Linked DNA regions of Cytobacillus luteolus. The protein of the gene in region 1 interacts with the protein of each later gene in a pairwise test. Links are inferred from orthologs where the notes say so. Each region holds a gene or a part of one and is shown on either strand. Other genes may lie near its edges.

Evidence for each region.
Region 2: the proteins of J2Z26_RS21380 (region 1) and J2Z26_RS16685 interact in binary tests that used the Bacillus subtilis proteins (3 or more experiments, as listed by UniProt). The link is inferred for Cytobacillus luteolus from one-to-one orthologs.
Region 3: the proteins of J2Z26_RS21380 (region 1) and J2Z26_RS01600 interact in binary tests that used the Bacillus subtilis proteins (3 or more experiments, as listed by UniProt). The link is inferred for Cytobacillus luteolus from one-to-one orthologs.

What each region holds. Positions count from the first base shown.
Region 1 is NZ_JAGGKM010000013.1:9,842-14,699, forward strand. The notes cover bases 686-4,338. They hold J2Z26_RS21380 (efflux RND transporter permease subunit), read left to right. Parts: upstream 686-1,051; coding sequence 1,052-4,138; downstream 4,139-4,338. Other genes in these bases: J2Z26_RS21375 (TetR/AcrR family transcriptional regulator), read right to left, coding at 686-956. In the rest of the region: glmS (glutamine--fructose-6-phosphate transaminase (isomerizing)), read left to right, coding at 1-46; more of J2Z26_RS21375, read right to left, coding at 123-685; J2Z26_RS21385 (hypothetical protein), read left to right, coding at 4,515-4,733. UniProt on the Bacillus subtilis protein: Required for self-resistance to surfactin, an antimicrobial lipopeptide surfactant produced by B.subtilis. Also required for swarming motility.
Region 2 is NZ_JAGGKM010000005.1:455,024-459,160, reverse strand. Bases 484-3,415 are described here. They hold J2Z26_RS16685 (glycosyltransferase family 2 protein), read left to right. Parts: upstream 484-1,399; coding sequence 1,400-2,431; downstream 2,432-3,415. Other genes in these bases: J2Z26_RS16675 (D-alanyl-D-alanine carboxypeptidase family protein), read right to left, coding at 2,999-3,415; J2Z26_RS16680 (GtrA family protein), read left to right, coding at 2,400-2,822; J2Z26_RS16690 (DUF6044 family protein), read left to right, coding at 484-1,388. Outside these bases: more of J2Z26_RS16690, read left to right, coding at 1-483; more of J2Z26_RS16675, read right to left, coding at 3,416-4,137.
Region 3 is NZ_JAGGKM010000001.1:301,137-305,340, forward strand. Bases 484-3,482 are described here. They hold J2Z26_RS01600 (ABC transporter permease), read left to right. Parts: upstream 484-1,354; coding sequence 1,355-2,611; downstream 2,612-3,482. Other genes in these bases: J2Z26_RS01595 (ABC transporter ATP-binding protein), read left to right, coding at 484-1,362; J2Z26_RS01605 (metallophosphoesterase family protein), read left to right, coding at 2,753-3,482. Also shown: J2Z26_RS01590 (YhzD family protein), read right to left, coding at 1-60; more of J2Z26_RS01595, read left to right, coding at 463-483; more of J2Z26_RS01605, read left to right, coding at 3,483-3,982; J2Z26_RS01610 (ATP-binding protein), read left to right, coding at 4,008-4,204.

The sequences.
Region 1 (4,858 bases):
TGTTGATAAACCACGTAACCTTGCGAAAAGTGTTACAGTTGAATAAAGGGTAATGATAAAAGTCCTCCTAGAATGTCTAGGAGGACTTTTTTATGTTGAGAATAGTTTTCTCTTCCAAGTTTTTAAAATTGGAAATAACGATCAAGCAAATAAGAGACTGATTTACAATGAGGGTGATTTCGAATATTTTCGACCAATCCCTTTATAATTGCCTGGCTTAAATTCGAATCAATAATATGCTGTTTTATTAAAATTAGTGATTCTTTCTCGATGGATTCTGTTAATTCCTCAATCTTCTGCTCCAATACCTTAAGTATTTGTTCCTTCGTTACTTCCTCAAAAGTTGAAAGCTCAAACATTTTCATAAGTTCTTGTGAGATAAAAGGGATGGATGTATGTTTTGCAAGTAGATTTGTTTTCTCTACAAGCGATTTGGAAAGTAAATTTAGATCTAATGTGACATTATAAAATAAAAATAACTCAGAATATGTTCTCATAAAGCCCTTTATACAAAAAAGTAAATCATATTTTGTTTCTCTGACACTGTCACCATACAAGCGCTCAATCATTGTTAGGATGATTTTATCAATTAGGCTATCATAGTAGCGGGTTCTGGAAATGAATTCAGGATTAAACGTTTGAGTTTGTTCTTTCATGAACATTTTAGCGAAATCCGCATGTTTATGGAATGAGTGGTAGGTTGAATAGTAAAATTTATATAATAGTTCATTACTTTCTTCTGAATTTTTGACCATGTAGTCAATATCTGAGATAATCTGAATCATGAAATGATCAATGAGTGCTATAATCAACTCATCTTTTGACTTGAAGGATAAGTAAAACGCACCCTTCGAAATGCCGCAGTGCTCCGTTATTTGCTGGACTGAAGTTGCCTCAAACCCTTGTTTTGCAAAGAGCTCTATTGCCTTCTCCATTATTAATTGTTTTTTTATCATTTCTATCTCTCCCAGATTTAATGATTGACAATTGACCGATTAGTCATTAGTATAAGTAACTGAGTCTGATAAGTCAATTGGGGGTATGTGTAAGTATGAAAGGCTTGGTTAATTTTGTATTAAAAAATAAGTTAGCAGTATGGTTACTTACTATCATTATAACTGTATCAGGAATTTATTCAGGAACGCAAATGAAAACAGAGACGATCCCAGATATATCAATACCTTATTTAATGGTAATGGGTGTATATCCTGGTGCAACTCCTGAACAAGTGATGGATGAAGTATCAATACCATTAGAAAAAGCAGTAGAGAATTTAGAAGATGTAAAATCAGTGTTTTCAAATTCATATTCTAACATGTCAAGTATACAGGTGGAATATGAATATGGCATAGATATGGACGAGGCAAAACGTGCACTTGAATCTGCACTAGATGCTGTGACTTTACCAGAAGGAGCTCAAGAACCGGTCATTACAGCAATAAGCATGAACATGATGCCAGTTGTTGCTTTAAGTGTAAGTAGTGAGGAAGAGAATGTTGTAGAATTAACCGCTACAGTCGAGGAGATTATCCTTCCGAAAATTGAAAGGATAGATGGCGTTGCATCGGCAACAATTACTGGTCAGCATATTGAAGAAGTGCATCTTACTTATAATGAAGAAAAAATGGCTGAGTTCGGTATTACTGAAGACAATGTAAAGCAAATGATTCAAGCAAGTGACTTAGCTGTTTCTTTAGGGCTTTACGAGTTTGAAGATGGTGAACAAGCAGTAGCTGTTGACGGTAAGTTCATGACAGCAGATGAGTTGAAGGAAATGCTTATTCCTGTGACTCCAACAGAAGTACAACCATTGCCATTTGTAAAACTTAGCGAGTTTGCCACAATTGAAGTTGTAGGAAAAGTACAATCTGTTTCCCGAACAAATGGTAAAGATGCTATTGCAATTCAAATTGTTAAAGGTCAACAGGCTAACACGGTTGATGTTGTAAATCGTGTTAAAGAGCTTGTTGAAGAAGAAACCACTAATTTAGAGGGTCTTATTATTGATATTTCAGTAGATCAAGGTGCACCAATTGAAAAATCAGTGGCCACTATGATTGAAAAGGCTCTGTTCGGTGGATTGATAGCAGTATTGATTATTCTATTATTCCTACGTGACTTTAAATCAACCGTTATATCAATCATTTCTATCCCAGTATCCATTTTTATGGCATTACTGTTACTAAACTGGTTGGATATTACCCTAAATATAATGACATTAGGTGCAATTACTGTGGCAATTGGTCGTGTAATCGATGACTCGATTGTTGTAGTCGAAAATATTTATCGACGTCTTCATTTAAAAGAAGAAAAGCTAACAGGTCGAGCACTTATACGTGAAGCAACAATAGAAATGTTTAAACCAATCCTATCTTCAACACTAGTCACGGTTGCAGTGTTTGCTCCACTAATTTTTGTTGGCGGTATGGTTGGTGAATTATTCATGCCATTCGCATTAACAATGACGTTTGCATTAGGAGCATCATTAATTGTTGCGGTTACGATTGTTCCTGCGTTATCTCATTATCTATTCAAGAGAAAGCTATATAGTGAGAAAACCGAGAGCAACCACAAAGAGGTAGGGAAACTATCGAATTGGTATAAAGGTATTTTAGAATGGACGCTTAACCATAAAATTATTACATCTATCATTTCAATATTACTACTAGTAGGAAGCCTTGCGCTTACCCCTTTGATTGGATTTAGTTTTATGGGAAGTGAAGAAGAAAAAGTTATGTACCTAACGTATACTCCTGCAACAGGTGAGCTAATGGAAGAAACGCTAGCAAACATTGAAGTTGTAGAAGAAGAGTTATTACAACATGACGACATCGATATCGTACAATTATCTGTCACTGAAAGTGGAGACCCAATGACTGCCATGATGGGTGGAAGTGGAGATGGGGCATTAATGTATCTTATCTTTGATCCAAAAATGGAAGATTTCCCTGGTGTCCGTGAAGATATTGAAGAATATGTATTTAACATTGGCCAAAGTGGTGAATGGAAAAGTCAAAACTTTACTTCAATGTCAATGTCAACAAATGAACTAAGCTATACTTTATACAGTGAAAATTTGAATGATTTAAATGAAGCAGTAAAGATGTTAGAAGACGTTATGGCAGAAAATAGTAGTTTAGAAGATGTTTCATCAAGTGCAGAGGATGCGTATGTAGAATATACATTCAAGGTAAAGCAAGACGAATTATTACAGTACGGTTTAACAACAGGGCAAATTGTCATGATGTTAAGGCCTTCATCAACGGAAGAGGTTATTACTACTGTTGAAAAAGACGGAGATACTCTAGAAGTGATTCTACAACAGGAACAAGCGGCTGTGCCGAAGTCAATTGATGATATACTAGCAACACAAGTACCGACTGCTCTTGGTACAATGATGCCACTTTCAGACCTTGTAACTGTGGAAAAAGGCACAACTCTAAATACACTAGCTCGTAGTAAAGGTGAATACTATGCAAGCGTATCAGGAACGATTATTGGTGATGATATTTCAAAAGCAACTAATGAAGTAGATAAAGCAATTGATCAACTAGATTTACCAAAGGGTGTAACTGTCGGTGTAGCTGGGGTAGCAGCTGATATGAATGAGACATTCACGCAGCTTGGGCTAGCGATGCTTGCAGCTATTGCGATTGTGTACTTCATTCTGGTTGTGACTTTTGGAGAGGGTGTGGCTCCATTTGCTATTCTATTCTCTCTACCATTTGCTGTTATCGGATCTTTTGTCGGCTTATTGATTGCAGGTGAAACAATTTCAGTTTCTGTTATGATGGGTCTATTAATGTTGATAGGTATTGTCGTAACAAATGCTATTGTACTTGTAGACCGTATTATTCATATGGAACGTGATGGTTTATCGATGCGTGAAGCAATCCTAGAGGCAGGAGCAACACGTCTTCGTCCAATCCTTATGACTGCAATTGCTACAATTGGTGCCTTGATACCTCTTGCAATCAGCTCTGAGGGTGGAGGCGGATTGATTTCTAAAGGACTTGGAATAACAGTAATTGGTGGACTAACAAGTTCAACCTTATTAACACTTATTATTGTTCCTATCGTATATGAAGTCTTATCTAAGATGTTCAAGAAAAATCGTAAAGAAGTTCAGGAAAACTAATAAATAGCCCTACAAGACATTCATCTTGTGGGGCTATTTTTGTTGGAAATAGAATTAAAAGGGGATTGGTTAATTTTGGAGTGATTTATTTCCCTATAAATAATGTTAAAATTAAATATTATATGCTAAAACTTATCTCTGATAATGGCAAACCTATCGAAAGGTAGGGACGCAAAACTTCGGGTCTAACGCAATCTTTTGCTATGATAGCCGGGTCGCCGTGGGATGGATCATTTACGACATAATCCACCTATAAAGGTGGTTTTTTGTTTTATTAGTAAAACATCCTCTTTATATAAGTGTGCTAATTTTCGCAGAAGACATAATACACAATGCAATCCAGATCTGTTTGAGCTAGCAAAGGGAGGAATTAAAGATGGATACGTTCAATGAACAAATTCAAAACTGGGTTAACAATAATCAGTTACTATATATTGAAGTGGTATTAAAGAAAGTAGGTCGCAAAGAAGTCCTTGGCAGAATCGTTCAATTCAATGGAGAAAGCCTTCTCATATACAAGGAAGATACTAAAATGGTAGAACATTATCTACTAAATGAAATTGACAATATTGTACCGGTTAATAAACAAGGTTAACAAAAAAACTCTCAAAAAGTGATGTTTACACTTATTGAGAGTTTTTTTGTAAATTAATTGTAATGAAATTGAAATATAATTGTGAAAATCACTTCCTTTTTTTGTTATTTGTTTGTAAAATATAA
Region 2 (4,137 bases), on another replicon or contig:
TTCTTGCTTTTATTGGCATGTACTTATTATTAAAGAAACACTTTGTGCAGGGTGAAAGATATAGTTGGATTCGAATTGGGGTTTCACTTGCCTTTGCTTTAACTCCCTTTTGGCCCTCGGGAATGTTAAGCACACTTGGAATGCCACTTGCGCTTTGGGCATTATTAAATATTCGAAACGGGGAACGAGCCTGGACTAATTGGATAGTACTAGCTCTCCTCCCTTTGTTCTCAAGTATTGTATTAGGATTTTTCTTTTTTCTTTCAGCGATGGGAATCTTCTGGTTAGTAGATGTGCTCCGAGGAAAAGGGATGAATGGTCGATTTTTAATAGCCATTATCTTTATGACGCTTATGTTTCTATTAGTAGAATATCGACTTGTGTATTCCTTTATCTTTGATCATGAGCCTAATAGTCGTGATGAATATTTTCATGCTAGATTAACCTTTATACATTCTTTAAAGCTAACCTTTAAAAATTATGTACTAGGACACACCCATGTTATGACTGTACATGGCTTGGTCATTTTACCGGTAACCATTCTTGCATTATATGCTGTTATTTTGCAGAAGGCATGGAGGCGAGAAAAGGTATTTGTTTTTTTACATGTTCTAAACCTATCTCTCTCAGCTTGGTATGCATTCTGGTTTTATAAGGGATGGCTCCCACTCACTGAAAGATTTCATTTTTTAGATACATTTAATTTTGCTCGCTATCATTTCTTAAGACCTCTAGTTATTTATACATTGTTTGCTATTTCTTTGAAAATTCTATGGGATTACGGCTCTAGATTAAATAGTAGGAGAAACTGGTGGATACATGCATGTATTTTTTTTATAGTTTCTCAGGTACTTGTTTTAACTGCTTTTAATGAAGAGATTGTCCATCGAAAAAAACCTTCATTTAAAGAGTTTTATGCTGAGAAACAATTTGAAGAGATTAAAACCTATATTGGAATGCCACCAGAGGATTATCGTGTCGTTAGTATTGGTATCCATCCTGCGATTGCCCAATATAATGGCTTTTACACACTTGATACGTATAACAATTTTTATCCGCTAACTTACAAGTATCAATTTCGTCAAATCATTGAAAATGAACTAGAAAAGGATAAAAAACTAAAGCAGTACTTCGATGAATGGGGTGGAAGGTGCTACATCTTTATAGATGAAGTTGGTAAGCATTATATGTTCAAAAAGAAAACGAAGAAAGAGATTACCAAGATGGAATTAAACCTAAAACCGTTTTACGAGATGGGAGGAAGTTATGTCTTATCAGCTATTCCAATAAACAATGCAGCTGAAAATGGGTTAATTCTTGAAAAAGTATTTGAATCAAACGAATCCGCCTGGAAAATTCACCTATATAGCACTTCTTATGCACCTTAGGAGGGATAAAGTTGATTGAACCTAAGCTAACAATCGTAGTACCGTGTTATAACGAAGAAGAAATGCTTCCCGAAACATTTATTTGTTTGGGGGAGTTTTTGGAAGAATTGATATCCTCAAAAATGATATCAGAACAAAGCAAGCTTTTATTTGTTGATGATGGTAGTAAGGATAAAACATGGTCACTTATTTACAAAGCAGGCTTAGCCAACCCTTTGATAAAAGGGTTAAAGCTTTCAAAAAATGTCGGCCATCAAAATGCGTTACTTGCTGGACTGTTTACTGCAAAAGAGCATTCTGATTGCATGGTTTCGATTGATGCAGATCTTCAGGATGATGTTACTGTTATTAAAGATTTTGTTCAGAAATTTACAGAGGGTTATGAGATTGTGTATGGTGTTCGAAGAGAACGTAGCACAGACACTTTCTTCAAGCGAAATACTGCACTGGGATTTTATAGACTTATGAAAAAAATGGGCGTTGATCTCATTTATAATCATGCGGATTTTCGACTTATGAGCAAGCGAGCCGTAGAGGAATTAGAGAAATTTGAAGAGACGAACTTTTTTCTCAGAGGAATTGTACCGCTCATTGGCTTTCAGTCGACAGAGGTGTTCTATAACCGTAAAGAACGCTTCGCAGGAGAAACAAAATACCCCTTACGGAAAATGTTATCTTTTGCTCTTGATGGGATTACATCTTTTAGTGTCACACCAATTCGTTTTATTTCACTAATTGGCTTTTTGTCTTTTTTTATTAGTTTAGTATTCGGAGCCTATTTTTTACTGTTGAAATTAACAGGAAATACGACTACAGGTTGGACTTCTTTAATTACTTCCATTTGGTTAATCGGGGGATTGCAATTAATTGGTGTTGGGCTAATAGGGGAATATGTAGGTAAGATATATAAAGAAGCAAAGCGAAGACCGAAGTTTATCATTGATATTAATACATTTAACCTAGCGCTTAAATCTGGACAAACACTTACTGTAGAAAAGGAGCAAGAACAGCTTGGTTTTACTGGCCTACCTAAAACAAATTAATCCTTTTTTCCGTTTTCTTTTGGTAGGGGTGGTGAACACGCTAATCGGTCTCTCTTCTATTTTTATCATGATGCATTTGCTTGGAATAAACTATTGGGGCTCCACCTTTACGGGAAACACACTTGGTGCGATTTTTAGCTATTTTTTAAATAGATCCTTTACCTTTCAAAGTAAAGCGTCGATTTCAACAAGTTCGGTACAATTTGTAATTGTAATCGTAAGCTGTTACATGTTTTCGTATTATACTGGTGATTTAATTGCCCGTCATATCCATCAAGCAATTGAGTTAATAACGCTAGATAAACGCGACTTAGCAGTGTTCATTGGGACGGGAATTTATACGATAACAAATTATGTTGGTCAGAAGCTGATTGTGTTTAGAAAACTTTGAACCTTGTCCGTTCCTTTCCACTACAGGCACTTGCTTTCCGCGGGGAGGGATGTGAGCCTCCTCGGCTTCGCCTGTGGGGTCTCACACTTCCCTCTACTTCCCGCAGGAGTCAAGTGCCTTCCGTTCCAATCCACTCTTCACTTACATATAAGGTGAGTGGAAATAATATAGACCCCTTAATTAGAGGGGTCTCTTTGTCTTTGTCTAGTCATTTTTTTAGAATAAATAAATATGCCAAATAAGCTACCAGTTACGATAATGAAAGAGACTAGTAATACAAGATTCTTTGATTCTCCCTGTTCTTTTTCTATACTCGTGGAGGCTAAAACTGAGACGGGTCGATCACTTAGTTTTGCGACGGGGTTTAGCTTAGTTACTGAAAGCACCCGATTGTCCTCTCCCTTAATCAGAAGTTCACCTTCGTTTGTAACCTTTTGTTTAATAATTTCATTTATTTTATGAGTATAGTAAACAGAGTTAGTTGGGTAATAGTTATTATTCTGTTTATCTTTAAATACTTTGGTTGATGGAATAACTGTAGTCTTAAAATTTTCAAAACCATAGTCCAAAAGAGCTGCTGTATCCTTATAAATAATACTTTTAAGATTTGTTTTCATAGTGACTGCTACTAGAGTAAGATTTTCTCGTTCGGCAACAGTTGCCAAGGTATGTCCTGATTTTTGAACATAGCCATTTTTCCCACCTACTATACCTTCATAGGGGCGATGAGTAAGCATCTCATGATGATTATAAATAACGGTGTCCCAGCTTTCGCCTTTCCATTCAAGCTCATTTGTGCTAAATATCTCTTTGAAAGTATCATTTTTTAAAGCATAACTAGTAAGCAAAGCAATATCATACGCAGTCGTATAGTGCTGATCATGATAAAGTCCATGTGGATTAACAAAATTCGTATCATGAATGCCTACTTTTTCCTTCAAGAATTGATTCATTCTCTTTGAAAAGTCTTCAACTGACCCATCCATATGTTCAGCAATAGCAACACCCGCATCATTTCCTGAGTTAATTAGCAGGCCTTGAACAAGCTTTATTAAAGATACCTGTTCCCCAGGCTCTAAATAAACACGTGTCCCCTCAACATACCTAGCATTTTCGCTGACTGTCACAATGTCATCTAGCTTACCTTCTTCAATTGCAACAATTGCCGTAGCTATTTTTGTGACACTTGCAGGATACATTCTTGCACTACTGTTCTTTTCATATAAAATAGAACCTGTTTTCGCATCCATTAATACAGCGCTTTCACTCTGTACTGAAGGAGAATTATCTTCAGCATAGTGATAAGCTGGAAAGA
Region 3 (4,204 bases), on another replicon or contig:
AGACTCATCCAATAACGTCTCACCGCTTTTATCAAATACCGTTAACTTATAAACTCCCATAATTCACTTTCTCCTTTAAAAAATTCTGATAGTTATTACTATTCTTACATACTTTTAAAATTCCTGCAAACTCATAATTAGTAAATTTTATAGCTTTTAAAGTTTTACTATTGTTACAACAAGAGTGGATTGGAGCGGAAGACACTTGACTCCTGCTCAGAAGTTGAGGAAAGGTCGAGACCCCGCAGACGGAACGTCGAGGAGGCTTGACTTCCTCCCCGCGGAAAGCAAGTGTCTGTAGCGCAAAGGAACGGGCTAAATTCAAAGTCAAAAACTACATACCTATAAAAAACCTACCACTTATTTTCCAAAATATGATATTTTTAGAAAGTTATGAAGAAATTATGAAACTATAACGTAGTTCTATCGTATTAGTAGTTGGATGCAAAAGGAGGAATAGAAATGGCATTAACATTAGAAAATGTAACAAAGCGTTTTGGAAGCTTTACAGCAGTAGATAAGCTTTCAATTGAAATACCCGAAAAAGAAATGTTTGGCTTCTTAGGAGCAAACGGTGCAGGTAAAACAACAACCTTTCGTATGATTCTAGGTTTATTAGATTCATCCGAGGGGAAAATTTCTTGGGATGGTAAACCTATTAATTACGATACAAGCCATATTGTAGGCTACCTGCCTGAAGAAAGAGGACTTTATCCAAAAATGAAGGTCCAAGATCAATTAATCTATCTTGGCAGATTAAGAGGAATGCAAAAACAAGATATCCTAAAACAATTAGAGTATTGGCTTGAAAGATTTAAGGTTCCTGAGTACCTAAACAAAAAAGTAGAAGAATTATCAAAGGGGAATCAACAAAAGATCCAATTTATTGCCTCTGTTCTTCACAAGCCAAGACTACTTATCTTAGATGAACCATTTAGTGGACTAGATCCAGTGAATGTTGAACTTTTAAAAGAAGCCGTATTGGATTTAAAAAATCAAGGTACGTCCATTGTGTTCTCAAGTCATCGTATGGAGCATGTTGAGGAGTTATGTGAACACCTTTGCATTATGCACCGTGGAAAGCCAATTGTCCATGGAGCCTTGAAGGATATCAAAAGATCTTTTGGGAAGAAAAATGTAAGTGTTCATGCTGATTTTGATTTATCTCATTTAGAGAATGTTCGAGGCGTAGTCAAGTTCAAGCAGACAGGTGAGGGTGTACATTTGCAAGTTGAAAATGAAGGAGTCTCACAACATATATTTGAGGAGATTTCTGGTAAAGGATTCGTAAGAAAGTTCTCACTAGAAGAGCCTTCATTAAATGATATCTTTATTGAAAAGGTAGGTGCTTCCTATGAATAAATTTTGGCTTATCTTTTTTCACACCTATTTGAATAAGTTAAAATCTAAATCATTTATTATAACTACAATTATTACAGCGGTTATTGTTCTAGGACTAACAAATATCCAAACCATCATAGATATGTTTGATAAAGGTGATGACGATCGGATAATTGCAGTTATTGATGAGACAGGGGAGCTATACCCACTTTATGAACAACAGTTCCAAGTTTTTTCAAATAAGCTTGCTATTGAACAGTTTGGAGGTTCAGTAGAGGAAGCTAAAGAAAAAGTATCTGATGGAGAATATGCAGGTCTTTTAGAAATCTCGTATGATGAAGAACAGCTTCCACAGGGTGTTTTTAGCGCAATGTCAATTACAGATTCAGAGGCATATTCGCAGCTAGAACAGGCTTTGCAACAGCTTAAGGTATCACTAGCAACTTCGAAGCTAGGATTAACAGCAGAACAGGTAAATCAATTATATGTTCCAGTCATGTTTGAAAAAATTGCACTAGAAGAAGATGCTAAGTCTGAAGAAGAATTGAGTCAGGCTCGTGGGTTGGTTTATATTTTATTATTTGTCATCTACTTTGCTGTTATCATGTATGCAAGTATGATTGCAATGGAAGTAGCAACGGAGAAATCTTCACGTGTAATGGAGATACTAATCTCTAGTGTTTCTCCAATTAAGCTAATGTTTGGAAAAATTCTAGGTATCGCTTTATTAAGTATCACTCAATTTGCATTTATTCTAACAGTAGGTTATCTTTCTCTACGTTTAAATCCTGCAAACAGTAATGAAGGAATTTTTTCTGTTTTTGGATTGAGTAATATTCCTATTTCAACATTTATTTATGCGATCGTCTTTTTCGTGTTAGGCTATCTACTTTTTGCAACATTAGCGGCATTTTTAGGCTCACTTGTAAGCAGAATTGAAGATGTACAACAGATGATAACACCTATGACATTAGTAATTGTAATTGCATTTATGATCGCTATGTTTGGACTGGGGAAACCAGAAGCATCATTTATCACGGTTACTTCTTTTATTCCATTCTTTGCACCAATGATTATGTTCTTACGTGTTGGGATGTTAAATGTACCTATTTGGGAAGTAGCTTTAAGTATTGGATTACTTGTAACAACCATTGTTCTACTTGCGGTATTTGGGGCCCGTGTTTACCGTGGAGGAGTTTTAATGTATGGAAAGAGTTCATCATTTAAGGATATTAAAAAAGCTCTACAGCTAACAAAAAATGAAAAGTAAACTAATTACTAAGGATGAAACCTATAAGGTTTTGTCCTTTTTTTAGATTAATTACGAAAGAATTATTCTTGTGAGAACGTGCATTCGTATTGTTTGGATGGTAAAATAAAGTCAACTCTATTTGAAAAGAGGAATAAACGAATGAGTTCAATAAAATTTTTACATACAGCAGATTTACATTTAGATAGTCCTTTTAAAGGACTACAAAAGTTCCCTGAATTACTTTTTAAAAGAATAAAAGAAAGCACGTTTACCTCTTTTTCTCGAATTGTGTTATTAGCTATTGAAGAAAAGGTAGATTTTATGATTATCTCTGGGGATTTGTTTGATTCTGTGGACCGGAGTTTACGCGCACAAGTAAGATTTCGTGATGAAATGAAACGTCTTGAAAAAGAGGATATCACAGTATATATCATTCATGGAAATCATGATCATCTAGGCGGATCCTGGACTTCGATTGAATGGCCAAGGAATGTGCATGTATTTTCAGGTAACATAGAGTCAAAGACATTCGAAAAAAATGGACAACCACTGGTCAATCTGTATGGATTTAGCTATCCAAAGAACCTCGTTACTGAGAATATGACCAGTTATTACTTAAAGAAGATGGATGCACCTTTTCATATTGGACTCTTACATGGTAGTGAAGATACTACAACCCAAGATGAACATGGTCGCTACGCACCGTTTACAGTTAAACAGTTACTTGAAAAGGATTTCAACTACTGGGCATTAGGCCATATCCATAAGCGTCAAAGTCTCTATGATAATCCACCTATTATCTATCCTGGTAACATACAAGGTAGGCATCGAAAAGAATCTGGGGATAAGGGATGTTATATTGTTACTTTGTCAGAGTCAAATACTACATTAACGTTTAAGGAAACAGCAGATATTGTATGGGAAACTGTTCAACTTACAATATCAGACATAGATAACTATAACCAATTGGTAGATCAATGTTATCAAATCTTAGATAAGCTAAGGCGTATTGACCAAGGTGTGTTAGTAACATTAGAGCTAATTGGATCAGGAAAACTTCATAACAGTCTACAAGATCAAAATTTAGTAGATGAATTACAAACCATTTTAGTCGAGTCTGAAGTGGATAAACGAAACTTTGTTCTTGTAAATTCTATTAGAGTTGAAACGAACATCGTGGTGGATCGTGAAAAATTAAGGTCTGAATCGCATTTTTTCGCAGATCTTATTGCTTGTATAGATGAATATGATGATTTCTATGAAGCGCTAGGCCCGATTTTTAATCATCCTCAAGCAAGAAAATATGTGAATCAATTAACCGCTGATGAAAAACAGGAAATCATAAAGGAAGCAGAAGCACTGCTTTTAAATGGAATGATGAAGGATTAATAGAAAAAGAGAAAGGAGGTACATCATGAGAATAATTGACCTTCATATTTATGGATATGGGAAATTAGAAAGCAAAGAATATGGTAATCTCTCTGGTGGTATTCAACTCTTTTATGGTAAAAATGAAGCTGGAAAGTCGACATTAATGTCATTTATCCATAGTATTTTATTTGGTTTCCCTACTAAACAGCAGCAAGACCTTCGTTATGAACCAAAATCAGG